3 regions of the Clostridium septicum genome follow, and region 1 is predicted to be linked to each of the others. Evidence: predicted binding sites of a transcription regulator. Region 1 holds the regulator's gene; each other region holds the start of a gene.
What was found. The regulator HrcA, encoded in region 1, represses chaperone genes, less so after heat shock. The targets are predictions, from matches to a motif close to TGTTAGCACTCNNNNNNNNNGAGTGCTAACA.
Positions count from the first base shown of each region.

Region 2: htpG (molecular chaperone HtpG) is a predicted target of HrcA. The motif match lies at 7,224-7,254, and genes of this name have one in related genera.
Region 3: groES (co-chaperone GroES) is a predicted target of HrcA. The motif match lies at 4,113-4,143, and genes of this name have one in related genera.

Region 1 is NZ_CP023671.1:515,900-526,617, forward strand. Features, by position in the region: gene tpx (thiol peroxidase) at 1-247, opposite strand, end outside; gene CP523_RS15880 (hypothetical protein) at 397-549, opposite strand; gene CP523_RS02265 (nitrite/sulfite reductase) at 808-2,361, opposite strand; gene dnaJ (molecular chaperone DnaJ) at 2,513-3,643, opposite strand; gene dnaK (molecular chaperone DnaK) at 3,736-5,589, opposite strand; gene grpE (nucleotide exchange factor GrpE) at 5,637-6,251, opposite strand; gene hrcA (heat-inducible transcriptional repressor HrcA) at 6,272-7,303, opposite strand; gene hemW (radical SAM family heme chaperone HemW) at 7,472-8,605, opposite strand; gene CP523_RS02295 (hypothetical protein) at 8,734-9,003, opposite strand; gene CP523_RS02300 (patatin-like phospholipase family protein) at 9,169-10,077, shown strand; gene lepA (translation elongation factor 4) at 10,142-10,718, opposite strand, start outside.
Region 2 is NZ_CP023671.1:110,296-121,013, forward strand. Features, by position in the region: gene CP523_RS00470 (glycyl-radical enzyme activating protein) at 1-164, opposite strand, end outside; gene CP523_RS00475 (glycyl radical protein) at 273-2,684, opposite strand; gene CP523_RS00480 (response regulator transcription factor) at 2,914-3,621, opposite strand; gene CP523_RS15855 (hypothetical protein) at 3,632-3,793, opposite strand; gene CP523_RS00485 (PocR ligand-binding domain-containing protein) at 4,040-4,852, opposite strand; gene htpG (molecular chaperone HtpG) at 5,312-7,186, opposite strand; gene CP523_RS00495 (superoxide dismutase) at 7,520-8,134, shown strand; gene CP523_RS00500 (S8 family peptidase) at 8,182-9,885, opposite strand; gene CP523_RS00505 (S8 family peptidase) at 9,904-10,718, opposite strand, start outside.
Region 3 is NZ_CP023671.1:2,125,118-2,135,835, forward strand. Features, by position in the region: gene CP523_RS09635 (class II D-tagatose-bisphosphate aldolase, non-catalytic subunit) at 7-1,344, shown strand; gene CP523_RS09640 (4Fe-4S dicluster domain-containing protein) at 1,563-3,056, shown strand; gene CP523_RS09645 (TVP38/TMEM64 family protein) at 3,167-3,868, shown strand; gene groES (co-chaperone GroES) at 4,184-4,468, shown strand; gene groL (chaperonin GroEL) at 4,485-6,110, shown strand; gene CP523_RS16385 (type II secretion system protein) at 6,311-6,703, shown strand; gene CP523_RS09665 (prepilin peptidase) at 6,792-7,547, shown strand; purine riboswitch at 7,606-7,703, shown strand; gene guaB (IMP dehydrogenase) at 7,861-9,312, shown strand; gene guaA (glutamine-hydrolyzing GMP synthase) at 9,485-10,718, shown strand, end outside.

The DNA of each region.
Region 1 (10,718 bases):
TAGAAACCGTATAGCAAGTTACTCCTTGAAGTTTTGCTACTTCTTCATTAAATTTTCTTACTTCCATATCACAAACTCCAGTATCAATAGATGGAACACTTAAAAATACTCTAACTCCCCTTGTATCTTTTAAAGTAACAGGATTTAAATCATTTCCTACTACTACAAAATCTCTAAGTTTTTCTCCAACTTTAACTGTGCTTCCTTGTAATGTTAATGGATCTCCTTGAAATGTTACTTTTTTCATAATATATAGTCTCCTCTCAAGTTTAGTATATCATTACTATACTTCCTAAACTTATTTATTATTATACTTATAATATAGAAAGTAATTATTATTTTCAAATATATATTATTCTTTTTTTATTTTATAAATATTTTTCAAGTCATTACTATTTATGAAATAACTAACCAAATACCCATTAAAATAGATAAAATAACTCCTAAAGCCCCTAAATTTTCTCCCATATATTTCATTAATAATTCCCTTGGAATCCAAACATCCATAAGTCCTAATAACATCATTATTGGTGGCAACACACCAATCATCTAATAAAAACTATTCTTTGCACTTTCTAAACTTTTGACTCCTATTTCTTTATTAAAATAAAATAATACTATAAGAAATATTGATGAAATAATAAAGAAATAATATCTTTTAATTATTTTATTCAATATATTCATATAATAATCATAACCTTTCCTAGTACAAATGCTACTATAAAAGAATGTATTTTATTAGTGCAGGTGATATTTTATCTATATAAAAATAACCTATATTTATTAGATATAGGTTATTAAAGAGTACTATACTAAGTACTTATTTACTAAATTTTTAAAATTCTCATTATTACTTTTTATATACTCATCATATCTTAATTCTGCTTTATCTATATTTACAGCCAGTTCATATAAAAATTCTGGTATTTTACTAGCTAATATATCACCATAACAATCACCAAGTTTAGTTTTATTAACTGCAAATGAACCATCAACATAAAGGGAGAAACATTCACAAACTTCATCGTTAACTCTCTTCTTTTTACCAGTAAAACCTATAGGACCTACTTGATGTACTCCACAAGAATTTCCACATCCAGATATATATATTCTAGGTAATACATCTTTTGTAAAATTCTTTTCTTTAAAATAATCTAAAATAGCTTTTAAAGTTCCTTGACTATTACATAAACCTACTTGACATGTTGGGACTCCTATACATGAAACACTTTGCTCAAATACGGTTTTACCTCCCATATCTTCTGTTAATTTTAATAGTTCTTCTGCTTCTTTTCCATTTAAATTTCTAAAATAAATACCTTCAGTCATCGCTAGTCTAAATTCTACATCACTCATTTTATCTACTAAATCTAAGATAGCTTTTAAATCTTTTACTTCAAGCTGTCCTCCTACTGGATGTAAATATACACTATATAATCCTTTTTGTTTTTGTTTGAATAATCTTGTTGATTTAATCTTTGTCTCTATTCCCGGTTTATTATATTCTTTAGTTTTTATATTTAATAAATCTAAATCTCCTTTAGCTTTAACTTCATCAACATGATTTTTAAAACATGCTATAAATTCCTCTTCTCCCATTCTATCTAAAATATATCTTACACGAGCTTTATTCCTATTTTCATAGTTTCCTTCTGCAATAAATAAGTTAACCATACCCTCTACATAATATAAAACCTCTTTTGGGTCTATAAGTTCTTTATATTTTACTGCTATTTTAGGATTCTGTCCTAAGCCTCCTCCTAAATAAACTTGAAAATATTCATTACCATCTTTATTAACAGCTAAAAAACCTAAATCTTGAACTGTACAGTGCGCTCCATCCGCATTACTACTTGAAAATGAAACTTTTAACTTTCTAGGTAATTTATATGTATAAATTCTTTCTAGAAAATAGTTTCCAACAGCCATTGCATATGGTGTAACATCAAAAGCTTCATCAGTATTAACTCCTGATAAAGGTGATATAGCTACATTTCTTGGGAAATTACCACCTGATCCCCTAGTATATATGTCATTATCTAAAGCCTCCTTCATTAAATCACAAACTTCATCTATAGATAATCCATGGAATTGAATTGCTTGACGAGTGGTAAAATGTATTCTTTCCATTCCATATTTTTTAGCAAATTCATATATAATTTTCATTTCTTCTAAATTAGTAATTCCTGAAGGGATTCTAAGTCTAATCATAAACTCTTTTCCTCCACGATGCGCATAAACACCAAATCCTCCTGAAGCATGTTTAAATTGCATTACATTTAATTCACCATTTAAAAATTTATGTCCTTTTTCTCTAAAATCTTCAATCTCATCGTATAGTATTTTTTTTAATTTAGTCATGTTATCACCTCAAAATTTATTTATCCCCTCATAGTGTATATTATATCATCAAAAATAATTCACATTTATTGAATATTTTTATAATAGTCATTAGTAAAAACCTATATAATAAAAAAGAGATTCTAACCATTTATGTTAGAATCTCTTTTTACTATTTCTTCCCAAACAGATCTTTAAAGCCCTTTTTATGAGTTACTACTTCATCTACACTCTCTCCTGATGCTTCCATAAACATCTTTAAAGCTTCTTTTTGTTTTTCATTTAATGACTTAGGTATATCTACTATTACCTTAACGTATTGATCTCCTCTACCTGAGGAATTAACTCTTGGAACACCTTTTCCTTTTAATCTAAATAAAGTTCCTGATTGAGTTCCTTGTGGTATTGTATATTTAACATCACCATCAACTGTAGCAACTGTTATTTCTGTTCCTAAAGCGGCCTTTGCCATTGAAATATGAGCATCTACATATATGTCATTACCTTTTCTTACAAACTTCTTTGATGGAGCTACATTAATTCTAATATATAAGTCTCCTGGTGGACCATCATTAGTTCCATGTTCTCCTTGTCCCCTTAAAGGCATAACATTTCCTGTGTCTACACCTGCTGGAATATTAATTTTAATTTTTCTATTCTTTCTAACTTTACCTTTTCCACTACATTTTTGGCATGGTTCTTCAACAATTTTACCTTTACCACCACATCTATCACAAGTTGAAGTACTTACAAAACTACCTAATGGAGTTTGTCTTTGAACTCTAACTTGACCTGATCCATTACAAGTAGGACATGTTTTAGGTGTAGTTCCTGCCTTAGCTCCTGTTCCCCTACATGAATCACAGTTTTCACTTCTATTAATAGATATTTCTTTTTCTACTCCAAATACAGCCTCTTCAAAAGTTAAATTTAAAGTATACTCAAGATCATCTCCTCTTTGAGGTCCGTTTCTTCTTCGACCGCCGCTGCCTCCAAAGAAACTATCAAATATATCTCCAAAACCTCCCATATCTGAGAAGTCAAAGCCACCAAATCCACCTGAGCCAAATCCACTTCCATCAAAGTCAGCCGTACCAAATTGATCATATCTAGCTTTCTTTTCTGGATCTGAAAGCACTTGATAAGCTTCATTTATTTCCTTAAACTTATCTTCTGCCTCTTTATTTCCTTGATTTTTATCAGGATGATATTTTATAGCTAGCTTTCTAAAGGCTCTTTTTATTTCTTCGTCTGAAGCTCCCTTTTCTAATCCAAGGGAGGCGTAATAGTCTTTATTTGCCATCTATTTCTTTCACCACCATTTTTTTACTTTATAAAAGGGAAGACGGTTTGTCTTCCCTCATCTATTATAACCAGTCTAGTTTCTTGTTACAACTATTTATCTTCTTTTACTTCAAAATCTGCATCTACTACATTGTCATCATGAGCTGCTCCTTGATTAGCTCCACCCATATTATTTGGATCAAATCCTGCATTAGCTCCACCATTAGCATTTGCATCAGCATAAACTTTTGATGATATTGCATAGAATTCTTGAGTTAATTCCTCCATAGTCTTCTTAATAGCTTCTGTATCATCACCATCTTTAATCTTGTTTAATTCTTCAAGCTTAGCTTCTACTTTAGCCTTATCTTCTGGTGATACTTTATCTCCTAACTCTTCTAAAGTCTTTTGAGTTTGATAAGCTACTTGATCTGCATTATTTTTAACTTCGATTTTTTCTTTTCTCTTCTTATCTTCTTCTGCAAATTTTTCTGCTTCTTTTACAGCTGATTCTACTTCACTTTCACTTAAATTAGTTGATGCTGTAATTGTGATGTTAGCTTCTTTATTAGTAGCCTTATCAACAGCTGATACTTTAACTAATCCATTAGCATCTATATCAAAAGTAACTTCTATTTGAGGAATTCCTCTTGGAGCTGGTGCAATTCCTGATAAAGTAAATCTACCTAGAGTCTTATTGTCAGCTGCCATTTGTCTTTCACCTTGAACTACATGTATTTCAACTGATGTTTGACCATCTGCTGCTGTTGAGAATGTTTGACTCTTCTTAGCTGGAATTGTAGTATTTCTTTCTATAAGTGCAGTTGCAACTCCACCTAATGTTTCAATTCCAAGTGTTAATGGTGTAACATCTAGTAATAATACATCTTTAACTTCTCCAGTTAGTACACCTGCTTGAATAGCTGCTCCTACTGCAACACATTCATCTGGGTTAACACCCTTTGAAGGTTCTTTTCCAGTAAAGTTTTTAACTGCTTCTTGAACTGCTGGAATTCTTGTTGATCCACCAACTAATATTACTTTATCTATATCACTTAATGAAAGATTTGCATCTGCTAAAGCTTTCTTCATTGGTTCTATTGATCTTTGAACTAAATCATGAGTTATTTCATTAAATTTAGCTCTAGTTAGATTCATATCAATATGCTTTGGACCAGTTGCATCTGCAGTGATGAAAGGTAAGTTTATATTAGTTTGCATTGATGATGATAATTCAATTTTAGCTTTTTCAGAAGCTTCTTTTAGTCTTTGAAGTGACATTTTATCATTTCTTAAATCAATTCCATTTTCTGCTTTAAATGTATCAGCAATGTAGTTCATGATCTTTTCATCAAAGTCATCTCCACCTAGCTTAGTATCTCCATTTGTTGATAATACTTCAAATACACCATCTCCAAGTTCAAGAATTGATACGTCGAAAGTACCACCACCTAGGTCATAAACAAATATTTTTTGGTTTGTATCCATTTTATCTAAACCATAAGCTAAAGATGCAGCTGTTGGTTCATTTATTATTCTTAAAACTTCTAAGCCAGCTATTCTACCAGCATCCTTAGTCGCTTGTCTTTCTGAGTCATTAAAATATGCTGGAACAGTTATTACTGCTTGTGTTACAGGTTCTCCTAAGTAACTTTCTGCATCAGCCTTAATTTTTTGAAGTACCATTGCTGATATTTCTTGTGGTGAGTAATCTTTTCCATCTATACTAACTTTATAATTAGTTCCCATATGTCTCTTAATTGATATTATTGTTTTATCTGGGTTTGTAATCGCTTGTCTTTTAGCTACTTGCCCTACTAATCTTTCTCCATTTGCTTGGAATGAAACTACTGATGGAGTAGTTCTTGCTCCTTCTGAGTTACTTATTACTACTGGTTCTCCACCTTCCATAACTGCTACACATGAATTAGTTGTTCCTAAATCAATTCCTATAATTTTTCCCATAATTTATTCCTCCTAAACTTTTATGAATTAATTCTTCTTTTAATTTATTAGTTGGCTACTTTAACCATTGTATATCTAATAACTTTATCGCCTCTTTTATATCCCTTTTGGAATACTTCTGCTACCATATTAGCTTCAAGATTTTCATCTTGAACATGCATTACAGCTTGATGTAAATTAGGATCAAATTCTCCTGTTGCATCTATTTCTTCTACACCTAGCTTTTCAAAAGATCCTGAAACTCCTTTTATAGTCATTTCAATCCCCTTTTTAACATCTTCAATACTTCCATCAGCAAGAAGTGCTCTTTCAAGATTATCTAAAACAGGTAACATTTCTTTTAATACATCTGTACAAGCATCTGTGTATATTCCTTCTTTTTCCTTAATTGTTCTTTTTCTGTAATTTTCGTATTCTGCTGATATTCTTAATAATCTATCTTTTAAAGCTTCAACTTCATTACTTAACTTTTTATTATCTTCTTTTAATTTTTTCATTGTTTTTAATGGATTCCATCCATCTTTGCTTTCTTTTTCTTCTGGAATATTTTCTTCTGAAGATTCATCTTGACAAGAATCACACTCTTCTACTTCTATATCATTTTCTTCTACTTCTATATTCTCATCTTTGACTTCCTCTTTAAACTCTTTGTTATCTTCCACAACAACACCTCATCTCTATTTTATTCGATAATTTGATTTCTAAGGCTTCTATTTAACTCTTTCATAACCTGACCCATTATTGCAATTACCTTTGAATAATTTATTCTTCTTGGGCCTATTAATCCTATAGTTCCTATTGGTCTTCCATCTAAAGAATATTCCGCTGAAATTACAGAACATTCTTTTGCTTCAGGAAAATAGTTTTCTTCTCCAATTTTTATAGATATACCTTCTGGAGATTCTAAAAGTTCTATTACACAATCCTTGTCATTTATTAAAGATAGGATTTCTTTAGCCTTCTCTATATCGTTATATTCTGGATAATTGAAAATATTTGTTGCTCCTTCTACCAATATATCTGAATGATTAACTTCTTTAAGAGTTTCATATAATGCTGGTAAAATTGCATTAAATAATTCATCATACCCCTCTAACTCATTTTTTAAATTGTTTATTACTTCTAAGTTAATCTCTTCTATAGTCAAATTTTTCAATCTTAGATTTAAAATTTCGTTTATTCTTTGAAGAGTTTCTATTTCTGGCATTTCACTAACTCTTATTCTATGATTTTTAATAACTCCACTATCAGCCACTATTACTGAAACTAAATTATAACTATCTATTACAAGTAGTTGAATAGATTTTATATAACTTCTTTTAACTGAAGGAGTCTCAACAATACAAGTTAGATTTGTAAGCTCTGAAAGTAATGAACATGCTTGCTTTACTATTTTATCAACTTCATACATTGCAGAATTAATTATATATTCCTTGATTTTAAGTTCTTCTTCTCTACTTAAAGCTTCTGCATTCATTAATTTATCTACATATAATCTATACCCTTTATTTGAAGGTATTCTACCTGATGATGTATGAGGTTGTTCTAGATAACCCATCTCTTCTAAATCGGCCATTTCATTTCTTATGGTTGCAGAACCAACTCCAAGGTTATATCTTTTTGCTATTGTTCTTGAACCAACAGGTTCTCCTGTCATTATATAATCATTAATGATAGCCTGAAGTATTTTTATTTTTCTTTCATCAATAGCCATGACATCACCTCTATCTGTTAGCACTCATTAATGTCGAGTGCTAATGACTACAATATCAATATATTCCTTATAGTTTTTTTTGTCAATTTGATAATTTTTAAAATTAAATGATCTAGTGCCAATATTATAACTTATATTTTTCTTTCTTTTAAATTCTCACTATTTCTTTTACTTTCTATCAATTATAAAATCACTCATTACAACATTAGATAATTCAACTCCTTTAGAAGTTAATCTTAATATATTATTATCTTCTTCTAATAATCCCATAGATATATTTTTATCTATTATTTCGTTATATATACTTCTAATATTTCTTCCAAATCTTAATTCAAATTCTCTTTTACATACACCTTCTATTAATCTAAGACCCATAAACATAAATTCCTCTATATCATCTTCTATGGAATTTTTTAATTTTTCTTCAACTACACTTTCGTTGTTATTAATTCTTTTGATATACTCTTTAACTTTATCTATATTTTTAAATCTATACTCATCTAAAAATGAACTTGCCGATGTTCCAACTCCTAAATAAGGCTTACATTGCCAATAAACTTTATTATGTAAACATTCGTATCCTTCCTTTGAATAATTTGATATTTCGTATTGTTTATATCCATGTGATTTTAATATTTCCTTAGTCATAGAGTACATTTCTCTTTCATCTTCTTCTGAGGGTAAATTTAATTTATCTTTATTCCACATATTATAAAAACAAGTTCCCTCTTCTATAATTAAGCTGTATGAAGAAATATGTTCTGGTTTAATGTTAGCTATAGTTTCTAATGACTCTTTCCAATGACTAATTTTTTGATTTGGCAATCCAAACATTAAATCAACATTTATATTCTTAAATCCTATTTTTCTCGCTAAATTAAAGTTTTCTACAAACTCTCTATAAGTATGAATTCTTCCAATTGATTTTAGTAAAGAATCTTGAACAGCTTGAAGTCCTATACTTATTCTATTAACTCCACCTAAAAACATAGTTTTTAGCTTTTCCTCATCTAATGATCCTGGATTACATTCCATTGAAAATTCCATATTTTTAGTTTTGTTAAGTTTATTAATTGAATTAAGAAGCTTTTCTATTTGATTTTTATTCAAATAAGATGGTGTTCCACCACCTATAAATATACTGCTTATTAAATATTCTTTAGCTTTTTCCTGAATCTCCATACATAAAGCATCTACATAGTCATCCATAAGATTTTCTAATGATGCATAAGATGGAAAATCGCAATATAAACACTTTTGCTTACAAAAAGGTATATGTATGTATAATGCTATTTCTTTCATTTCTCTATTCTCTCTTTCATTTAAGCTTATTTTATTATTATAATATACTAATTATAATCATTTATCTAATGAAAAGAATCCTTATTATTAAGAATTCTTTCCATTTAATTTAATATAAGATTAACAATTTAAATTTCTATTAAATCTATATTAATTGCGTTATGAAAAATTAAATCTCTCTGTACTCTATCAATTTTAGAATTTATCTTTAATCCATCTAGTTCTATTGTAATTTTAGAATTTAATCCATGTCTTGCTATATAAGTATCTAATTTATGACCTACCATTGAAATTGGAATTATATCTCCATTTTTTCTTTTTAATGTTCCTGTAGAGTAGCCTTTATTTCTCATAACTTTTCCTTTAATTTTAACATCTCTGAAATCTGCTTTTATCATAATATCTCCCACCTTTAAATAATTATTTAATCATAATAAAATATATTTATTTAATTAGTAAATAATTACACTTGTTACTATTAATTAATATTTTTAAAAATCCTAATAACACTCTTTATGTATTTGAATAATTTAATTATATAGTCATATAAAGGAGCATATAAATTGAATCCATTAAAAATAGTTTCCTTTGATGGTGGTGGAATTAAAGGTGCATTATCTATTCGTATATTCAAAAGACTATGTTATCAATATCCAACATTATTAGATAATATAGATTTATTTGCTGGTACATCAACAGGCTCTCTAATTGCATTATCTTTAGCTAGCGGTCTTTCTGTAAATGAAGTTGATAATTTATATAGTTACGAAATAACTAGCAAAATCTTTTCTAATCCTAGTTTTAATTTATTCAAACCTAAATTTAGTAATAAAAATTTAAAATCTATTTTATTAAACTACTTTCCTAATAATTTGACATTAAAAAATTTACCTAAATATGTTTGTATTCCTTCATTTAATGTTAATGGGTTTACTAAAAACCAATGGGAACCTGTATTTTTTAATAATTTAACTGATAATAAAACTATAAATTACAACATAATAGATGTTGCTCTTGCTAGTTCTGCTGCACCTACATTTTTCCCATCCCATAAAAATTTTATTGATGGTGGTGTAGTTGCTAATTCTCCTACAACTATATCTATTTTTCATTGTATGAATGCTTTTCCTAACATAGATTTTAAAAATGATATAAAATTACTATCTATAGGTACAGGTGATAGTCCTTATAAAATTAAACAATCTACTAGTAACTGGGGAATATATAAGTGGTCATTCCATCCATTTGCGAAAATGCACTCACCTATTGTTTCATTAGTTATGGATGGTATGTGCGATTTAGATGATATGTATTGTAATATCTTGTTAAAAAATAATTATTTTAGAATTAACCCTAAAGTATCTAAACTTATAGAAATGGATGATTATAATTTTGTCCCTTATCTAAAATTTTTAGCTGATAATATAGATTTATCTGACTTGTTTGAATTTATTGAATCTAAATTTTTTTAGTAAAATAAAAAAGATATTAAGTTTGTAAATTACAAACTTAATATCTTTTTTAAAGTTAACTTTATTAATCTACTTTAAGTACTGCCATAAATGCTTCTTGTGGAACTTCTACAGATCCCACTTGTCTCATTCTCTTCTTTCCTTCTTTTTGCTTTTCAAGAAGTTTCTTCTTTCTTGAAATATCTCCACCGTAGCATTTAGCAAGTACGTCTTTTCTCATTGCTTTAACTGTTTCTCTTGCTATAATCTTTGATCCTACCGCTGCTTGAATTGGAACTTCAAACATTTGTCTTGGAATTATTTCCTTTAGCTTTTCTGCTATTCCTCTTCCTTTATCATAAGCCCTTTCTTTAGGAACTATCATAGATAAAGCATCTACTACATCTCCATTTAACATTATATCAAGTTTTACAAGCTCTGTTCTTGTATATCCTTTGAATTCATAATCTAATGATGCATATCCTCTAGTTCTTGATTTTAATGTATCAAAGAAGTCATATACTATTTCATTTAATGGAATTTCATAATTTATAGACACTCTTGTTTCTTCTAAATATTGCATATCAATAAAAGTTCCTCTTCTTTCTTGACACAATTCCATTACTGCCCCAACATAATCTGATGGAGAAATTATACTTCCT
Region 2 (10,718 bases), 410 kb from region 1:
AACTCTTTAAAGGAATTTTGAGATTCTGGATTACTACACCATAAGCAAGATAAAGGACAACCTTTTAAAAATACTATAGTCCTTACTCCAGGTCCATCATTTACTGAAAACCTTTGTATATTAAAAATAATTCCTCTTTTATCATAATCTATTTTATTTTCCATACTCTAGCCCTGCTTTCTTTTTATTCTTAAATTTAAAGTCCCGCTTTAATAAATATTGATATTAAAATTCAATATTTTAATAAAACAGGACTATATTTGGCTTAAGTTTTACATACTTTGTTCTGTTCTCTTTATAATATCATCTTGTACACCTTTATCTAAACAGATAAATTGAGCACTATACCCCGCAACACGTACTATTAGATCTCTATAATTTTCTGGATGTTTTTGTGCATCTATTAATGTTTCCTTATCAATTACATTAAATTGTACGTGCATTCCTTTTTTATCAAAATAACTTCTTATTAATGCTGCTAAATTTTTCAAACCATTATCTCCTTCAAGAGAACGTGGATTAAATTTTTGATTAAATAATGTTCCACTTGGTGCACTAAAATGATCTAATTTTGATACTGAATTTGCTGCTGCTGTTGGCCCTTGCAAATCAGCTCCTCTAGTTGGTGATACCCCATCAGCTAATGGCTTGTATGCATTTCTTCCATCAGGTGTTGCTAATACTAAACTACCTAAATGAACATTGTTAGATACTGGATATAATCCTGGTATAAACTTTCCTCCACGTTGATTCATATGCTTTTCTACTTCTTTGCAATAAATAAGAGAGCCTATACGTGTAAGTTCATCAACTTCATCTATATCATTACCAAATTTAGGTGATCTATTAAGTAACATTTGCTTAATAGATTTATGATTTGCTTTCTTTTTATTGTCTTTATCAAATTCTCCAAAATTTGAATCAAGGGCTTCTTTTAATTCTTCTAAAGTTAATTTATTTTCATCAAATATAAGCTTTTTAATAGCCATAAATGAATCACCAACATTTGCTACACCAACTCCTAAAGGTCCTGAGAATCGATAATGCCCTCCGCCTTCTTGAATGGATTTCCCTTTAGCTATACAATCATCTAACATACATGATAGAAATGGAAGTGGTGCTCTTTCTCTATGAGCAATATCAACACAGTTATCAGCTTGAACCATTTGTCCAACAAAATATTCCATTTGCTTTTCGTATGCATTTATTAAGTCATCCAAAGATTTAAATGAAGTAAAATCTCCTGTATCAAGTCCAACTCTCTTTCCGTTACTAAATCCATTATTTATACTTAATTCTAGTATTTTGGCCAAATTAAAGAAAGCTGCATCATACCATCCATCAGTCTTAGCAGGCTTTTGTGGTTCAACGCAACCTACTATTCCATAATCCCTTGCATCTTCTAATGTTAATCCTTGATTTACTAGCATAGGAATTATCACTTCATCATTATAAAATGCTGGAAGACCTGTTCCTAAGCGAGTTAATTCGCAAGTTCTTATTAAAAAATCATCTGGAGTCTTACTCCATATTCTAACTGAAAGTGATGGTTGTGGTAGTAATAAACTACCTGTTGCCTCAAGACACATGTAAGATAATTCATTTGTTGCATCTTTACCATCTTCAGTTTGTCCACCAACTATTAAATTTTGGAACATTGAATATCCACTAAATGCTTTAGTTGTAGTTTCATCACGAACTTTAGTCAGATCATTAAATTTAACCCATAAACAATGAAGAATTTCTGTATTAAAACCCCTTAAATTTTCATCTGAATCTATATCATGCTTATAGTATGGATACATATATTGATCAAAACGTGCTGGTGATATTGCATGTCCATTAGATTCTAAACTTATAATTGCTTGTACAAACCAAAATGATTGACATGCCTCATAAAATGTTTCAGCAGGATTCTCTGGAACCTTGTTACAAATTTTAGATATATTTAATAGTTCATTTTTTCTTCTTATATTTGTCGCTTTTTCTGCTAATTCCTTTGCTAAATTTGAGTATCTCTTAGCATAATTTATTGCAGCTTTACAAGATATTATTATAGATTCCCAGAACATTCTCTTTTCAACGTAATCTGGTAATGACTTATTATAATTACCTAATTTTTCTTCTACCTCTTCTATAATTCCTTTAAAACCTTTATCTAATACTTTTTTATAGTCTACAGAAATATGTCCAAGACCATTAAAATAATAATTAGCTACAGTAAATACATTAGCTCCCATGGCTTTCTTTGTTTCATCTGACATATAAGATGTTGCAAGCTCACTAACAGTTTTACCTTTCCAATATTTAAAAGCTTCTTTTAAATCATCCTTTGTTTTTTCTGTAATTTTAAAGGCATCTGATGTTCTTTGCTCAAATTTATCAAATTCCTTTACTAGCCATTCATTAGAAAACTCAGGAAAAACCTGTGCTGATCTTGGATTCTTTGTTAAACTTCCAACTATAAGTTCTTCATCTCTAATTACTATAGGAAGTTCTTTTAGAACTGCTTCTAATGATTTTGCTTTACGAATAATTATTGGCTCATTTTCATTCTCTTTAAATGCTTTAGTTAATATTATAGCTCTATCTGCCTCAATACATGGCATTGCTGACATAACTTCTTCTTTTAACTTTTTTACCCTCTCAGTAGGTTCTATAAATCCTTTTGCTAAAATATCCATTTGCTCCCCCCTAGATTTATACCATATTTTAATATCTACTTTTTAAAACATAGATTTACTTACAAAGTAGTAATTAATTTTAGCTTATATAATTATAGTACATTAAAAATTTATATTTCTTTAACACTTAATTTCTACTTTATTATACTTTTTTTCAAATTTATTCTAAGAGAAAAGCTTTCTTATATTATTATGATACTTTTTTGATTATAAATTTAAATTTTATATTTTATTTATTTTTATATAGTTCTCTATATTCTAATGGTGTCATCCCTTCTACCTTTTTAAACACCTTGCAAAAATAATTAGGTTCATTATATCCAATGTTAAAGGTTAAATCACTTATACTAATATCAGTACTCTTAAGGATATATTTAGCTTCCTCAATTTTCCTCTTTGTAACATACTTATTAAAATTAGTCCCCATCTTATTTTTAAAACTTTTGCTTAAATAAGATGTACTTACATTCATGCAACTTGCTATATCTTGTAACATTATATTACCTTTTAAATTTTTTTCTATATAATTTAAAACAAATTTTAATTCATTATTTATAGAATAGTCTTTATCAATATTTATAAATTCATTTAATATTTCTACTACATTTTCAACTTTTATAGGTTTTAATAAATAATCATCTACTTTTAGTTTTAAAGCTTTTCTTACAAAATAAAAATCATCGTAAATACTCATAATTACTATTTTTTTATTTACATATGTTTTTTTTATATATCTAATAACATCAAAGGAATTCAATCCATATATTAACATATCAATAAATATAATATCTGGATTTATATATTCAACTTTTTCAATAAGTTCATCACTACAATTGGCTGTTGCAATAACTTTAACCTCTTTAAATTTTCTTTGAATAATTAACTTCAATGCTTCAATTTCTAAATTTTCACTATCTGCAATTAATATCTTAACCATTATATTACCTCTATTTTTCATAAACTAAAGGAAGTTTCATTTCTATTATGGTACCAATATTTTCTTTATTAGTAACTTTTATCTTATATTCATTACCATAATAATTATTAAATAACTTATTTATAAATGATATATTTAAAGATGAATCATTATGTTCTTTTTTATTATTCATAATTAAAAACAACTTATTTTCTTCAATATTTACTCCATTATCTTCAATAGTGATAATAGCATATTTTTCTTTATTATTTCCTGTAATAGAAATGACTCTTTGATTTTTTCATATTTTCCTCTTTAAAAATATGTATTCTATAACTGACATTAAAGTCATTGGAATCATTTTTATTTTCTTAATTTTATCATCTACATTATTTTTATATTTTACTGTATTTTAACATATTGCAGTTTGGATCTTCAATTAATTATTAACATTTTTTATTTCTTCTTCTAATATAACTTGATTATTTATATTTTTTGATGAATACCTAATTATTTCTGCTAAAGTACAAATCATTTCTTGAGTTTTAGGTGCATCTTCAATTAATGCAAGATTAGATATGGAATTTAATATACTTAATTGAACATTAATATTAATTGGTATTTGAAAAAATTTAAAGTTCATAGATTCTAAATTACTTTTAAGAATATTATTTTCTTCTTCTTTTTTCTTTAATTTAATATTATTAAAAATTATTTCTTCTTCTAATTTATTTAATGAAGATTTATTTATTAATTGATTAATTATTGTCTCAACTAATGAATATATAGCTTTTATTTTATTATAATCTATATACCCAATATCATTATAATATTTCTTAAAATCTGGATATTTTTTTAATAATCTGCTTATATTTTTAGATTCTTTACTTAATAAGTAATCTTCAGCATTTGTCCTTACTTGTCCAAAAAAAACAGCTCCTACATACTGATTATCTATAATTATAGGAATAGCAACGTCAACTAATCCTGCTGGACATTTAAACATATATGGTTTTTGTCTTATTGCAGCTTCTAATCCTCCATGAGCATTAGCAGAACGACATAATTTAAATCCTTCATCTGTATCTCTTATAGCTTTACAAAAACTACAAAAGTTAGAATACTTATTTATAGGATCTCCCCTAAAATTAACTATATTAAAAGCAAGACCTGTAATTTCAGCAAGTTTATCCTGAATATCTTGTAATAAAGTAACATCTATTAAATCACTTAATCCTCTATTATTTTCCATTATAAGTCATCTACTTTCCTTGTTTAATTTTCCTACAATTCAGTATAATTATCTCACATTGGATTTTTATGTCAATCTTCATTTTTTAATTAATTTACTTACAATAAATTTAATTTTTATACAAATTTATCTAAGATCTTTGCTTTTTTCTTTTGTTATTAGTTAATAAATTATTTCTTAATTTATTAACTTCTTCAAGTTCTAATTTTCCTTGAAATGAAATCTCCACATTTTTATCACAGACACATGTATAGCATTAGCTCTAGCTATATTTAGTATTTTATTTATCTCGTCCTTTGTTTTTGTAGCTTTAACTTCTGATTGAATTTCGTAATATTTTAACAATTCTTAAATATGTTATATTTTAAAAATAAAAAAATTAGCCTATGCTATTTAGATTGACAACTTTTAATATTGTCTTTCTAATATAGCACAGACTATTTTATATAAGTTAAATTTTTAAATCATTATCTTACAAATATTATTTGTAAATTCTACTGGATCTTCTATAGTTAAGCCTTCTATAAGCAATGCTTGATTATATAATAAGTCTGTATATAATTTAAGTTTATCTTTATCATTTTCATAAGCATCTTTTAATGACTTAAACACATCATGATTTACGTTTATTTCCAATACTCTATCTGCTTTAACATTTTGACCATTTGGCATAGAATTTAAAACTTTTTCCATTTCAATTGTAACTTCGCCATCATTTGATAAACATACTGGATGTTTTCTTAACCTCTTGGAAGCTCTAACAGCTTTAACTTTATTTGATAATATATCTTTCATTCCTTTGAATAATTCTATATTTTCATTAGTGTCCTCTTCTTTTTTACTTTCTTCTTCATCTATACCTAAATCACCACTAGATACTGATTTAAATTCTTTATCTTTATAAGTCATAAGCATTCTTATAGCAAATTCATCTATGTCATCTGTAAAATAAAGTATTTCATAGCCTTTATCAAGTAAAAGTTCTGTTTGTGGTAGTTTTTCTATTCTTTCTTTTGATTCTCCTGATGCATAATAAATATATTTTTGATTTTCTTTCATTCTAGAAATATACTCATCTAATGTTACCATTTCCTTTTCTTTTGATGAATAGAACATTAACAAATCTTGAAGTATTTCTTTATTATTTCCAAAATCACTATAAACTCCATATTTTAATTGTTGTCCAAATGATTTATAAAATTCTTCATATTTATTTCTCTCATTTTTTAATATATTTAATAACTCATTTTTTATTTTGTTTTTTATATTTTTAGCTATAAGCTTTAATTGTCTATCATGTTGTAATATTTCTCTTGATATATTTAGAGATAAATCTTCTGAATCAACTATTCCTTTAACAAATCCAAAGTAATCTGGTAATAAATCAGAGCATTTATTCATAATTAAAACACCATTTGAATATAGCTCTAATCCCTTTTCATATTCTTTAGTATAAAAATCATATGGTATTTTTTCTGGAATAAATAAAATTGCATTATAACTTATAACTCCATCAACACTAATATGAATATGCTTTATAGGCTTATCAAATCCATAATGCTTTTCAGAATAAAAATTATCATAATCTTCTTTTTTAAGATCTTTTTTATTCTTTTTCCAAATAGGTACCATGCTATTTACAGTTTGCTCTTCTATAAAATCCTCATATTCATTTTCAGTACCTTCTTTAAGCTTTCTATTACTTATATCCATCTTTATTGGGTATCTAATAAAGTCAGAATACTTCTTAATTATTGATTTTAACTTGTATTCTTCTAAATATTCATCAAAATTTTCATCCTCTGTATTTTCTTTTATATTAAGTATTATTTCTGTTCCTATACTATCTTTTTTGCATTCTTCTATCGTGTATCCATCTATTCCTTTAGATTGCCATTTATAAGCTTTGTCACTACCAAAGGCTTTACTAATAACAGTAACTTTATCAGCCACTAAAAATGCTGAATAAAATCCAACTCCAAATTGACCAATTATATCATATCCATCTTTAATTTCATTTTCTTTTTTAAATTGTAAAGAACCACTTTTAGCTATAATTCCTAAATTATCATCTAATTCATCTTTAGTCATTCCTATACCTGTATCTGAAATATTTATTACTCTATTTTCCTTATCTACAGATATTTTTATAAAATAATCATCTTTTTTGAAGGTTAAAGAATCATCTGTTAATGTCTTATAATAAATTTTATCTATTGCATCACTAGCATTAGAAATTAACTCCCTTAAGAAAATCTCCCTGTGTGTATAAATTGAATTAATCATAAGATCTAAAAGTCTTTGAGACTCTGCTTTAAATTGTTTTGTTTCCAAACTAAACCTCTCCTTTCAAAATTGAGTATAAATCCCTTATTAGCACTCTCAAAGTTTGAGTGCTAACTCCTTATTTTTTATATATCATATTTAAATTTTTATGTCAATAACCTAATGAACCTTAATTTTGAAATAACATTCTAAAAATTCTAATATATATATATGATATCTAGCTTAAATAGAAAAAATTCATTTCTTTACTGCTTAGTTATAAAATTTTTCTAATGATACATTAGTTTATATTATTTTTTAATTTATTTATCACATAAAATATAATATTTTAAATATACTATTAAATGTATTGCAAATTAAAATTTGAAAGGAGTTTATTGTATGAAATACGATAAAATAATTCTTCCGTATTCTTATGATGCTTTAGAACCTTATATAGACGCTTTAACTGTACAAATTCATTATGAAAAACATCTTCAAAGTTATGTTGATAATCTTAACTCTTTAGTTGCAATTGATCCTAAATTTTTTGATGAAAAGCCTTTAAATGAAATACTATCTAATACTAATTCAATTCCTGTAGAGATCCGTCAAGGTGTTATTAATCAAGGCGGTGGCGTAGATAACCATAACTTTTATTTTTCAATATTATCACCTAATGCTAAAACTATGCCTGAAGGAAGGCTTCTAACTGCAATTAATAATACTTTCGGAAGCTTTGATAATATGAAAGAAAAACTTAATAAACTATCTATTGGAAAATTTGGTTCCGGTTGGGGTTGGTTAGTAGTTAATGAATATTGTGGACTTGAAATAATAACAACATCCAATCAAAATTCCCCTTTAAGTGTAAATAAAAAACCTCTTATTGCAATTGATGTTTGGGAACATGCTTATTACTTAAAATATAAAAATCTAAGGAAAGATTATGTTAATAATATTTGGAATTTAATAGATTTTAATATTATTGAGAACTTATATAATTCAATTTGCTAATAATAAGGAGTATGAATTTTAAAACTTCATACTCCTTATTATTTTTATTAAATATTTTGAAATAATGTCAACATATCCAGCTTTCCATATCCCCACTCTGGATTAGGATATACATCACCTGGTCTTTTTCTTACACCTCTCATAAAATACGTTTTAATCTTCTGTGCATTCATTGTATTATCATTTCCATTTACAATTCCCCACTGAAGTAATAAAGAACAAGCACCTGCTGTAATAGCTGCTGAAGCACTACTTCCAGTAATATATACTATCTCATCATTTCTACCTATGGTTTTAATTTTATTTCCTCCCACAGTCATTATAGGTAAAATTCTTTCACCATATCCATTCAATTTTTCTCCTCTTCCAGAATAACTACTCATAGTATTACTATCTTGATTATACCATGAACTTACTATTATATAGGATGATATACCAGGTATTGTCATTGTTAGATATGGACTAGATGAAATAAAGTTTGTTCCTTCTTTTAGTATACTTAAAGGTGGCAACCATGAATTAAATTTTCCATTTAATATATAGTCTCCTATAAGTTTAAATCTCCATATTCCAGGTTTCAATCCCTCTAATATTATCCTTATTACTTCATCTCCACTTAATTCATCTGGCCAATAATAATATACTTTTAAATTCGTACTTTCAAATATAAATTTTCTTTCTATAACACTTTTCAATGTTATTGGTAATATACCAGTACTTTCTCCTGAAGGAGATATTACATTTAATGATATTCTACTAGGTTTTCTTACCCATATATCAAAATATATATTCTTTTGTTCATTACCTATTAATAACTCTAATATTTGTGTATCTCCAACATTTTGTATTGTTCCACTTGCATGTCCTCCTCCTATTCCTTCATTTCCTGTACCTGTAACTACTACTAATCCTCTATTCTGTGATATTAAGTCTATATATTTTTCTATTATAGTATTTCCAGTGTGGCTTCCTTCTGTACTTCCAAGTGGTATATATATAACTAATGGCTTATTAATTTCAAACTTTTTATTTATTATAAATTCAATCCCCTCTAATATTTCACTTACACTATATATAACACTATCAGTATTAAACCATTTTTTAATTTTTTCGTTTTCTTTAAGTTTAACTATTATATAACTACATTTATCTGCTACACTTTCTATATTCTTATCTTCTAACCTTCCTCCAACTATTGCAGCCATACTTGTTCCATGTCCATTTTCATCTTTAGATTTAACTATTTCGTATGGATTTTTTCCTTGTCCTTTAGCACCTATGGCTTTGTTTATATCATCTTTTGAGTACACAACTCCATAACTTCCTTCTTCATTTTCTATACTTTTATCAAAAATATATTCTATTCTTGTACTACCATCTTCATTTATAAAAGCCTCATTTAAATAATCTATTCCTGTATCTAATATTGCAACTATAGTACCCTCACCATTTAAATTTAAATATCCACCTGACTGCACTTGTGGAATAGAAGCTGTAGATATTGCTGATACGTCTTCTAATACATATACACTATCAAATTCAAAATATGTTATTGTAGTAGATTGTTTTATTAAATTATCTATATCTTTTTCTTTTACATATACAACTCCATAAGTATCATTTATAACTTTTCCACATACATCATCTATTTTAGACATTTCATCTAGGAAGTCACCTCTATATTCTACTATTAGTTTACTATATTCAGGATTATCTTCATATTCTATACAATCACTATTTCTCAAATACATACCGGTTCCTCCAAATTCCTATTTCCATTTTGTAGCTGATATTTGCTTAAAAACTCCTTCAAGATCTAAGATTCCATAACCCCAGTTAGGATTTGGGTATTCATCTCCTTGTCTTTTTCTAGATCCAGCTATTAGGTATGTTCTAATCTTTTCACTTGTCATACTTATATCATTTTTATCTATTATACCCCATTCTAAAATCAATCCACATGCACCTGCTGTAACTGCTGCAGCAACACAACTACCTGAAATATAATTTACCCCACCTCCAGGGTTAGTTACAGCTTGTCTAATTCCACCTGCAACTAAATCTGGTTTTATTCTGTCATCCTGTGTATAGCCCTTACCAGATTCGCTTAATATAGATACATTTTCTTGATTGTAATATCCTACACTTATTACTCCTTTTGATGTTGATGGAATAACTAAAGTTGTGTATGGATCAGAATTTAAAAATTTTGTTCCTTCCTGATTAAGTGATTTTACTGGTAACCAAATATCATATCTTCCATCATCTATATATTCTCCCTTTAATATAAGAGTCCATATTCCTGGCTTTATATTACTAAAAATTAATTTTATATTTTCATCTCCATTTATTTCATCTGGAGAAATATATTGAATAGAAACTCCTGTGTTCTCATAAATAAAATTAAATATCTGTTTATTTTCCGTTTCTATAGGAACATTTCCTATTTCTTCACCAGATGGTGATATTATATTTATAGACATTAAATTAGGCCTTCTTATCCAAATTTCTAACTCTAACTCAGTTTGAGCTTTGTCAATTTTTAGATCTACGTTATTAGTTAAACCATTTTGTAGTATTCTAC
Region 3 (10,718 bases), 1.6 Mb from region 1:
GATAGTATGGTACATCCTATTAAGGAGATAGTAACTAAATATAAGCAGGGGGAGAATGTTGGTATTTTCTCAGTATGTTCTTCAAATAAATATGTTATAGAAGCTGCAATGGATAGATTGAGAAATATGGAAATGTATTTGCTAGTAGAATCTACAGCTAATCAAGTAGATCAATTTGGTGGCTATACAGGAATGAAACCTAAAGATTTTGTTAAATATATTCATAATTTAGCTGAAAAAAATAATTTTCCAATAGATAGGATTATTTTAGGTGGAGATCATTTAGGTCCGTTAACGTGGACTAAAATTGAACCAAGAGAAGCTATGGATAATGCTAAAACTCTAATTAGAGAATATGTTCTAGCAGGATTTACTAAAATTCATATAGATACAAGTATGCCTCTTAGAGGAGATATTGAAAAAGGGATTTTTGATGATTATTTAATAGCTAACAGAGCATCTGTGTTATGTAAAGTAGCTGAGGAAGCATATTTAGAATTATTAGAAAAAGAAGAAAATGCAATACATCCTGTATATGTAATAGGTAGCGAAGTTCCTATTCCAGGAGGGGCTCAAGGTGAAGAAGAGGATGAAGGTGAAATATCAGTAACTAAAGTTGAAAGCTTTGTAAATACTATAGATACATTTAAAAATGCTTTTGAGAATTTTGGAGTTGGAGAAGCGTGGAAATATGTTATTGGAGTTGTTGTGCAACCCGGAGTAGAATTTGGAAGTGATCATGTGTGGGGATATAATAGAGAAGCGGCACAGAGATTGACAGAAGCTATACAAGAACACTCACAATTAGTATTTGAAGCACATTCAACTGATTATCAGACCCCTAAAGCTTTAAAGGAAATGGTTGAGGATGGATATATTATATTAAAGGTGGGACCAGCATTAACTTTTGGATTTAGAGAAGGAGTTTTTGCTTTAAATTCTATAGAGAATGAATTGTTTAAGTACAATCCAGATATAGACCTATCTAATTTTCAAGAAATACTTGAATTTAGTATGGTAAAGGAGCCGAAAGATTGGGAAAATCATTATTTAGGAACTAGTGAAAAAATAAAAATTGATAGGAAGTACAGTTTATCAGATAGATGTAGATACTATATGCCTAAAGAAGATGTTAATTTTGCTTTAGAAAAATTATTAAAGAATTTAAATGGTGTTCAAATTCCAATAACATTAGTAAGTCAATTTATGCATAATCAATATAAAAAAGTGAGAAATGGTGAGTTGGAACTTAATGCACAAAGTTTATTAAAAGATAGAATAGGTGAATATATAGATGATTATATATTTGCAACTGAAGAATCAAAAGTATTACAAAACGCATAAATTATATTAAGTTTGTAAATTTATAAACCCCTAAAAGCTTTTAGTCTCTAGGGGTTTATTTTTATGTTAATAGATAGATAAACTAAAGAATAATAATAGGATTTTATAAGTATTATTTATATAGAAAATAATTAAAAGTTAAAATTATAAACAAAATGTGAATTAATATTGATATAATATTATTGGGAAATTTTATGTTGGGAAGGGAGATTTTGTATATGGTTCAATTCGAAACTCAATTGAAAAAGCTTAAGCACGAGGTTCTAACAGAAATAGCCAAGCTTGCAAAAGATGATAGAGTTACTCCAGAGGAAATAGAAAAAATTCCTTATGAAGTAATTAAGGGGGATAAGGCTCTTTATAGATGTTGTGTATATAAAGAAAGAGCTATTGTATTAGAACGAGCTAAACTAGCAGCAGGATTTTTAGCAAATGGGGATAATATGGTTGAAGAATTTATAGACATAAAGGAAGATGATCAAATAATCTATGTCATTGAAGCAGCTTGTGATAGGTGTCCAATTAATAAATATAGTGTAACAGACTCTTGTAGAAATTGTTTAGCTCATAAATGTAAAGAAGCATGTAATTTTGGAGCAATATCTTATGTTGCGGGAAGGGCTTATATAAATCAGGAAATATGTAAAGAGTGTGGAATGTGCAAAAAAGCATGTCCTTATGATGCTATAGCAGAGGTTATGAGACCGTGTAAAAAAGTTTGTCCTACAGCTGCTATTGAAATAAGTCCAGAGGATAGACGTGCAGTTATAAAGGAAGAAAACTGTGTTAATTGTGGTGCTTGTATGTCAGCATGCCCGTTTGGGGCTATATCAGATAAAAGTCTAATAGTACCTGTTGCTAGAAATTTAGCTAAAGGAGAAAAAATATATGCAATAGTTGCGCCAGCTATAACTGGTCAGTTTGGTATGAAAATTACTTATGGACAAGTTAAGAATGCAATAAAGAAATTAGGATTTATAGATATGATAGAAGCTGCTTGTGGAGCTGATGCAGTAACAGTTCATGAAAGTAATGAATTCATGACAAGGATGGATGAGGGTGATAGCTATATGACAAATTCCTGTTGTCCAGGATTTTTAAGTTATATTGAAAAGAAATTTCCCTCAGAAGCAGGAAAAATATCAGGTACAGTATCACCTATGATTGCAACTGGAAGATATATTAAACATATGGATGCTGAAGCTACTGTGGTTTTTATTGGGCCTTGTACTGCTAAGAAAAGTGAAGCTGTAAGAAAATTGGTAAAGGATGCAGTAGATTATGTATTAACATTTGAAGAATTATTAGCATTGTTTGATGCTTTTGAAATAGACTTAGAAAAATGTGACGATGAGGTAGTAGATGACGCTTCCATATATGGAAGAGGATTTGGAGCTCATGGTGGACTAACAGCATCAATTCAAAATTATTTAAGGGGAAAAGGGTTAGAAGTAGACTTTAAACCAGTAAAAATTTCAGGTGGAACAGAAATTAAAAAAACTATGACTATGGCTAAAATAGGAAAGCTTCAAGGGAATTTTATTGAGGGAATGATTTGTGAAGGTGGGTGTATAAATGGAGCAGGAACTATTGTTACATCTATGAAGGCAAAGGCTGCGTTTAATAAGATTAATTCACAATCAACTAAAAAAGCAGTATTAGATAACGAAAAATTAGAAGAGTATAATAATATTAATTTAGAAAGGAAATAATATTGTTATAACTTTATAAATGATTAGTAATGGTATAATTTAGAATGGGCATATTTTACTTACAAAAATATCATTGCTAATCATCAATATATAAGTAGATGGGGTGTTTTATGGAAAAAATAAAGATATTCTTACATAAAAATAAATACAAAATTATAGGTTCAATTTTATTAATAATTTTATTGATATGTTTTTATGAGTATTACGCTAAATATTCTATGCTTTTTAGAAATCCAGAGAATATAAAAAAATTAATATTAAGTTATGGTAAGTATTCATTTATAGCATATATAGCTTTACAATTTTTACAAATAGTTGTATTTTTTATACCAGGAGAATTAGTACAAATAGCTGGTGGATATATATTTGGAGCTTGGGAAGGATTCTTGTTATCCTTCATAGGAATTTTAATAGGAAGTGTGTTTAGTTTTCTGTTAGCAAGGTTACTAGGAAAAAGTTATGTTGAAAAAATAGTGTTTAAAGAAGATAAGTGGCTATTTAAAAAAATAGAAGAAATAAAAAGAGATAAGAAAAAGTTTAAAGAACTTGTATTTATAATGTATTTAATTCCTGGAATACCAAAGGATATTTTAGGGTACATATGTGGAGTAACAACTTTGACATTAAAGGAGTTTACAATTATATCTATGCTAGGTAGAGCGCCTGCTCTATTTATATCTTGTTTTTTTGGGAACAAAATGTCAGTAGATAATATAGGTATGTTAATATTAATAGCTATAATAGTAGGTGTTATATTTATAGTTAGTATTATAAAAGGTAAGAAATTCATTTCAAATTATGGAAAAAAATAATTAGGTAAAGCAAAGGATATATTTTTCAAAAAATATCCTTTGCTTTATTAATATTATTATTTTAAGTTTATTCTATTAGAATAGATAGTTTTTTATTATGTAATAGAGAATCATTGTAAGAAATTAGGTGAGAGATTAAGAGAAGATAAAATAATTAATTATAACTGGTAATATTTGATGTATATAAGGGAATAATATATGAAGTAAAGTTTGATAAAAATTTTATGAAATATTATTATAATTTTATTAGCACTTGGGGAGAATGAGTGCTAAAATATAAATAAGAAGTAATTAATATAATTAGGAGGGGTTTTTATGAAGATTAAGCCACTTGCAGACAGAGTAGTAATTAAAAAATTAGAAGCAGAAGAAACTACAAAGAGTGGAATTGTTTTAACTGGGACAGCAAAGGAGAGACCACAAGAGGCAGAAGTAGTAGCAGTAGGACCAGGAGCAATTGTAGATGGAAAAAGAATTGAAATGGAAGTTAAGATAGGAGATAAAGTACTTTACTCAAAGTATGCAGGATCAGAAGTGAAAGTTTCAGGAGAAGAGTACACTATCTTAAAGCAAGAAGATATATTAGCAATAGTTAAATAGGGAAGGAGAGATTTATATGGCAAAGATACTTAAATTTGGAGAGGAAGCTAGAAGATCAATGCAAATAGGTGTTGATAAATTAGCAGATACAGTTAAGGTTACTTTAGGACCAAAAGGAAGAAATGTTGTATTAGATAAAAAATTTGGAGCACCACTTATAACAAATGATGGTGTTTCTATAGCAAGAGAAATAGAATTAGAAGATCCATATGAAAATATGGGAGCACAGTTAGTGAAGGAAGTTGCAACAAAAACTAATGATGTTGCAGGGGATGGTACTACCACAGCTACACTTTTAGCTCAAGCTATAATAAGAGAAGGATTAAAAAATGTAACAGCTGGAGCAAATCCTATGCTAATTAGAAATGGTATAAGAATGGCTGTTAATACTGCAGTAGAAGAAATTAAAAATATTTCTAAGCCAGTTGAAGGTAAAGAAGATATTGCTAGGGTTGCAGCTATATCAGCAGCAGATGAAGAAATCGGTAAATTAATAGCTGACGCTATGGAAAAAGTAGGGAATGAAGGCGTTATTACAGTAGAAGAATCTAAATCAATGGGAACAGAATTAGAAGTTGTAGAAGGTATGCAATTTGATAGAGGATATGTATCACCTTATATGGTTACAGATACAGAAAAAATGGAAGCTGTATTAGATAATCCTTTAATTTTAATAACTGATAAAAAAATAAGTAACATACAAGAAATATTACCTATATTAGAACAAATAGTTCAAGCAGGTAAAAAGCTTCTTATTATAGCAGAAGATATAGAGGGAGAAGCTATGGCTACATTAGTAGTTAATAAATTAAGAGGAACATTTACATGTGTTGCAGTAAAGGCACCAGGATTTGGAGATAGAAGAAAGGAAATGCTTCAAGATATAGCTATATTAACTGGTGGAACAGTTATAGCTGAAGAGTTAGGTGTTGAATTAAAAGAAGTAACTATTGATATGTTAGGTCAATGTGAAAGTGTTAAGATCACAAAAGAAAATACTACAATAGTTAATGGAAGAGGTAACTCTGAAGCTATTAAGGATAGAGTTCATCAAATAAAAGTTCAAATAGAAGAATCAACTTCAGAATTTGATAAAGAAAAATTAACAGAAAGATTGGCTAAATTAGCTGGTGGTGTTGCTGTAGTTAAGGTTGGTGCAGCTACAGAAACAGAACTTAAGGAAAGAAAGCTAAGAATAGAAGATGCTTTAGCAGCTACTAAAGCAGCAGTTGAAGAAGGTATAGTTCCAGGTGGTGGAACAGCTTATGTAAATGTAATAAATAAAATAGCAGAACTTAAGTCAGATGTTTCAGATACACAAGTTGGTATAAATATTATATTAAGAGCTTTAGAAGAGCCAATGAGACAAATAGCAGCTAATGCAGGAGTAGAAGGATCTGTTATTATAGAAAAAATTAAAAATAGTGAAGCTTTAGTTGGTTATGATGCACTTAATGGAACGTATATAAATATGATTAAAGCTGGTATAGTAGATCCTACTAAGGTTACTAGATCTGCACTTCAAAATGCAGCATCAGTAGCATCTACATTCTTAACTACTGAAGCGGCTGTAGTTGAAATACCTCAAAAAGAAACTCCAATGCCAGGAGCACCAGGAATGGGTATGGATGGAATGTATTAATAAAATTTTAAAAAAAGATTTGCAATTTGCAAATCTTTTTTTATTTAATCAATTAGTAAGAAAAGTTATAATATTTAGGAGCATATTGAAAATAGATAAAAATAAAAACAATTTGTAAACAAAAAGACTTTAGTGTATAAAGTTAGGAAAAAGAGTTAATATTTTAGAAGAACTTATTGAAAGGAGTTGATATTATTAAGTTGGATAATAAAAAAAATAAAAAGAAAAAAGGATTTACTTTAGTAGAAATGATAGCTGTTATGGGAATAATAGCTATATTAGCAACTATTTTAGTGCCTAAAGTAACAGGCTATATTAAAGAGGCAAGAAAAACAGAAGTAATTGATCAAGCAAGAAAAGTAGTGTTAGCAGTAGAATCTATAAACATAAAATTATCTAATAGCTTGACAAAAGATAATACTGTAAGTGATGTAATAAGTAAATCGGGAGAATTGTTAAAGGAAGATGATGTTACTAAATTAGGAGAAAGTACTACAGTTGAATTATGCTACAAAATAATTGAAACAGATAAATTTAATATTCTTCTACAGGACGACAATACTTTTAAAAATGTAGAACCAATAGATAAATAAATGGATATAATCAAAGAATTAAATATAATTTCTTAAGAAAAATCTCCTTTTAATTAAGGAGATTTTTTATTGAGATTGGAGGTTTTAGGTGGATATATTTTTTATAGGGCTAATTGGGTTATGCATAGGTAGTTTTTTAAATATTTGTATATATAGAATTATAAGAGAAGAGTCTATAGTTTTTCCGGCAACACATTGCATTACATGTGGATATGAAATTAATTGGTATGATTTAATTCATGTATTTAGTTATGCTATTTTAGGTGGAAATTGTAGGGTTTGTTCTAATAAAATTTCTCTTAAATATCTAGTGATACAGGTACTTAATGCAATTTTATATTTAATAATATTTTTTAATTATGGATATAGTTTAGAATTTTTAAAGTGTTGCGTACTAGCTTCACTTTTAATAGTAATTGGTTTCATAGATTATGAAACTAAATATGTATATAACTCTACTATAATGTTTGGAATTGCTATAGGTATTGTGTTTTTAATAATTCAAAGTAGTTTAAAACATGGTTTGTTGTGGGATAATATTAATGGAGCTTTAATTGGCTTTAGTATTATTTATTTAATAGTTATTATAACTAAAAGTATGGGTGAAGGAGATATTTGGATAGCAACTTTATGTGGTTTATTTTTAGGAGTTAAAGGAGTTTTAGTTACAATAATAATTTCTATAGTAATTGGTGGAATTACTGGGATTTTTATTATAACCTTTAAATTAAAGTCTAAAAAATCTAAAATAGCGTTTGGACCATATTTAGCTATGGGAGCTATAGTTTCGAGTATAATGTGTAATGAAATTATAAATTGGTATATTGAGTTTTTAATGCAATAATTATTGCAAATGCCTTGACAAGTATACCCCCTAGCTATATAATAATTTTAAATTAAAAATAGTTGCACATTTTATTACTCGTATATCCCCTGAATATGGCAGGGAGTATCTACCGGAAACCTTAAATTTCCGACTATGAGTGAATTTGATATATCTATAAGTATACTTATTTGTGTATTTTGTTAGGCATATTAACTTCACTTAGAAGATTAATGTGCTTTTTTTATACTTAAAATTAATAAAAATGTGAAATTTTACTTTCAAATGATAAAAAAATGAAGGAAAGTTTTCAAATATGGGGAGGAATAAACACATGGCAAAAATAATTAAAACTGCTTATACATTTGATGACGTATTATTGGTACCAAATAAATCAGAGGTATTACCAAACCAAGTAAGCTTAAAGACTAAATTAACAAAGAAGATAACTTTAAATATACCTTTAATGAGTGCAAGTATGGATACGGTAACTGAATCTAAAATGGCAATAGCTATGGCAAGAGAAGGTGGAATCGGAATAGTACATAAAAATATGACAATAGAAGAGCAAGCAAAGGAAGTTGATAGAGTCAAAAGACAAGAAAATGGAGTAATTACAGATCCAATATTCTTAGCTGAAGATCATACTGTAAGAGAAGCTTTAGCTCTAATGGCTCAATATAGAATATCAGGTGTTCCTGTAACAAGAGGAAGTAAATTAGTAGGAATAATTACAAATAGAGATATAGTATTCGAAACAAACTATGATAAGGCTGTTTCAGAAGTTATGACAAAAAGTCCTTTAATAACTTCAGGAGAAGGAACTACATTAGAAGAAGCTCTTGAGATACTAAAAAAGCATAAAATTGAAAAGTTACCTTTAGTTGATGAAGAAAATAATTTAAAGGGACTTATTACAATTAAAGATATAGAAAAAGCAAAGGCATATCCAAATGCTGCTAAGGATGAAAAGGGTAGATTATTATGTGGTGCATCAGTTGGAATAACTAAAGATATGATGGAAAGAGTTGATGCTTTAGTAAAAGTTAATGTTGATGTTATTACATTAGATACAGCTCATGGACATTCAAAAGGTGTTATAGATGCAGTTAAAGCTATAAAAGCTAAACATCCAGAACTTCAAATAATAGCAGGAAATATTGCTACAGCAGAAGCTACAAGAGATTTAATAGAAGCTGGTGCTGATTGTGTTAAAGTTGGAATAGGACCAGGATCAATTTGTACAACAAGAGTTGTTGCAGGAGTTGGAGTTCCTCAATTAACAGCAGTTATGGATTGTGCTGAAGAAGGTAGAAAATATGGAATACCAGTAATAGCTGATGGTGGACTTAAATATTCAGGAGATATAGTTAAAGCATTAGCTGGAGGAGCGGCTGTAGCTATGATGGGATCAATATTTGCAGGTTGTGATGAAGCACCAGGAGCTGTTGAGATTTATCAAGGAAGAAGCTATAAAGTTTACAGAGGAATGGGATCACTTGCAGCTATGGAAAAAGGTTCAAGTGATAGATATTTCCAAAATGGAACAAAGAAATTTGTGCCAGAAGGTGTGGAAGGAAGAGTTGCATATAAAGGATATGTTACTGATACTATATATCAATTGCTTGGTGGAATAAGATCAGGAATGGGATATTTAGGAGCAGCTACTTTAGAAGATTTATATGAAACAGCACAGTTTGTTGTTCAAACATCTTCTGGAATTAGAGAATCACATCCACATGATATAAATATTACTAAGGAAGCACCAAACTATAGTGTAAAGTAGACTTTAAGTTATATTTAAATAAATTTTAAGGAGAACTTTTTAGTAAAATTATTAAAAAGTCTCTTTAAAAAAATTACTAAATTAAATTTAACGAATAAAAAAATAAAAAATCAATTGAATTTTCGTTAAAATTAATAGATAATATAATTAATAACAAAGCTGGAGGAATCTCATGAAAAAAGAATTAGTTTTAGTCGTTGACTTTGGTGGTCAATATAATCAATTGATAGCAAGAAGAGTAAGAGAATGTGGAGTTTATTGTGAAATAATCCCTTATACATATACTATAGAAAAAATAAAAGCAAAAAATCCAAAAGGAATAATATTTACTGGAGGTCCTAATAGTGTTTATGGTGAAAATACACCAAAGGTAGCTGATGGAATATTTGATTTAGGAATTCCTGTATTAGGAATTTGTTATGGAGATCAGCTTATGGCACATATGTTAGGTGGTAATGTTGATACAGCTCCAGTTAGAGAATATGGAAAAACTAATGTTAACTTAGATAACACTTCAAGATTATTTGAAGGAATAGAAAAAGAAGAAATATGTTGGATGAGTCATACTGACTATGTTAAAGAAGCACCAGCTGGATTTAGAATTATAGGTTATACAGAAGTATGTCCGATAGCAGCAATGGAAAATGAAGATAGAAAACTTTACGGAGTTCAATTCCATCCAGAAGTTGAACATACTCCATTTGGACAAAAAATGCTTTCAAATTTCTTACATAACATATGTGGTTTAGGAAATAATTGGACTATGGCTTCATTTGCAGAAGATAAGATAAATGAAATAAAGCAATTAGTTGGAGATAAAAAGGTACTTTGTGCTTTATCAGGTGGAGTTGATTCATCAGTTGCTGCAATGTTAGTACATAAGGCTATAGGACATAATTTAACTTGTATATTTGTAGATCACGGTCTTTTAAGAAAAGATGAAGGTGATACAGTAGAAAGAGTATTCAAAAAAGAATTTGATATGAATATCATAAGAGTTAATGCAGCAGATAGATTCCTTGGAAAATTAAAAGGAGTTTCAGATCCAGAAACTAAAAGAAAGATAATCGGAGAAGAATTTATAAGAGTATTCGAAGAAGAAGCAAATAAATTAGGAGCAATTGATTATTTAGTTCAAGGAACAATATATCCTGACATAGTTGAAAGTGGAACAGATACTTCAGCAACAATAAAGTCTCACCATAATGTTGGAGGACTTCCAGAAGATATGCAATTTGATCTTATAGAACCTTTAAGAGAATTATTTAAAGATGAAGTAAGAGCAGTTGGCGAGGAACTTGGAATACCTCATAAATTAGTATGGAGACAGCCATTTCCAGGACCAGGATTAGCAATTAGAGTTCTTGGAGAAATTACAGAGGAGAAATTAGAAATAGTTAGAGAAG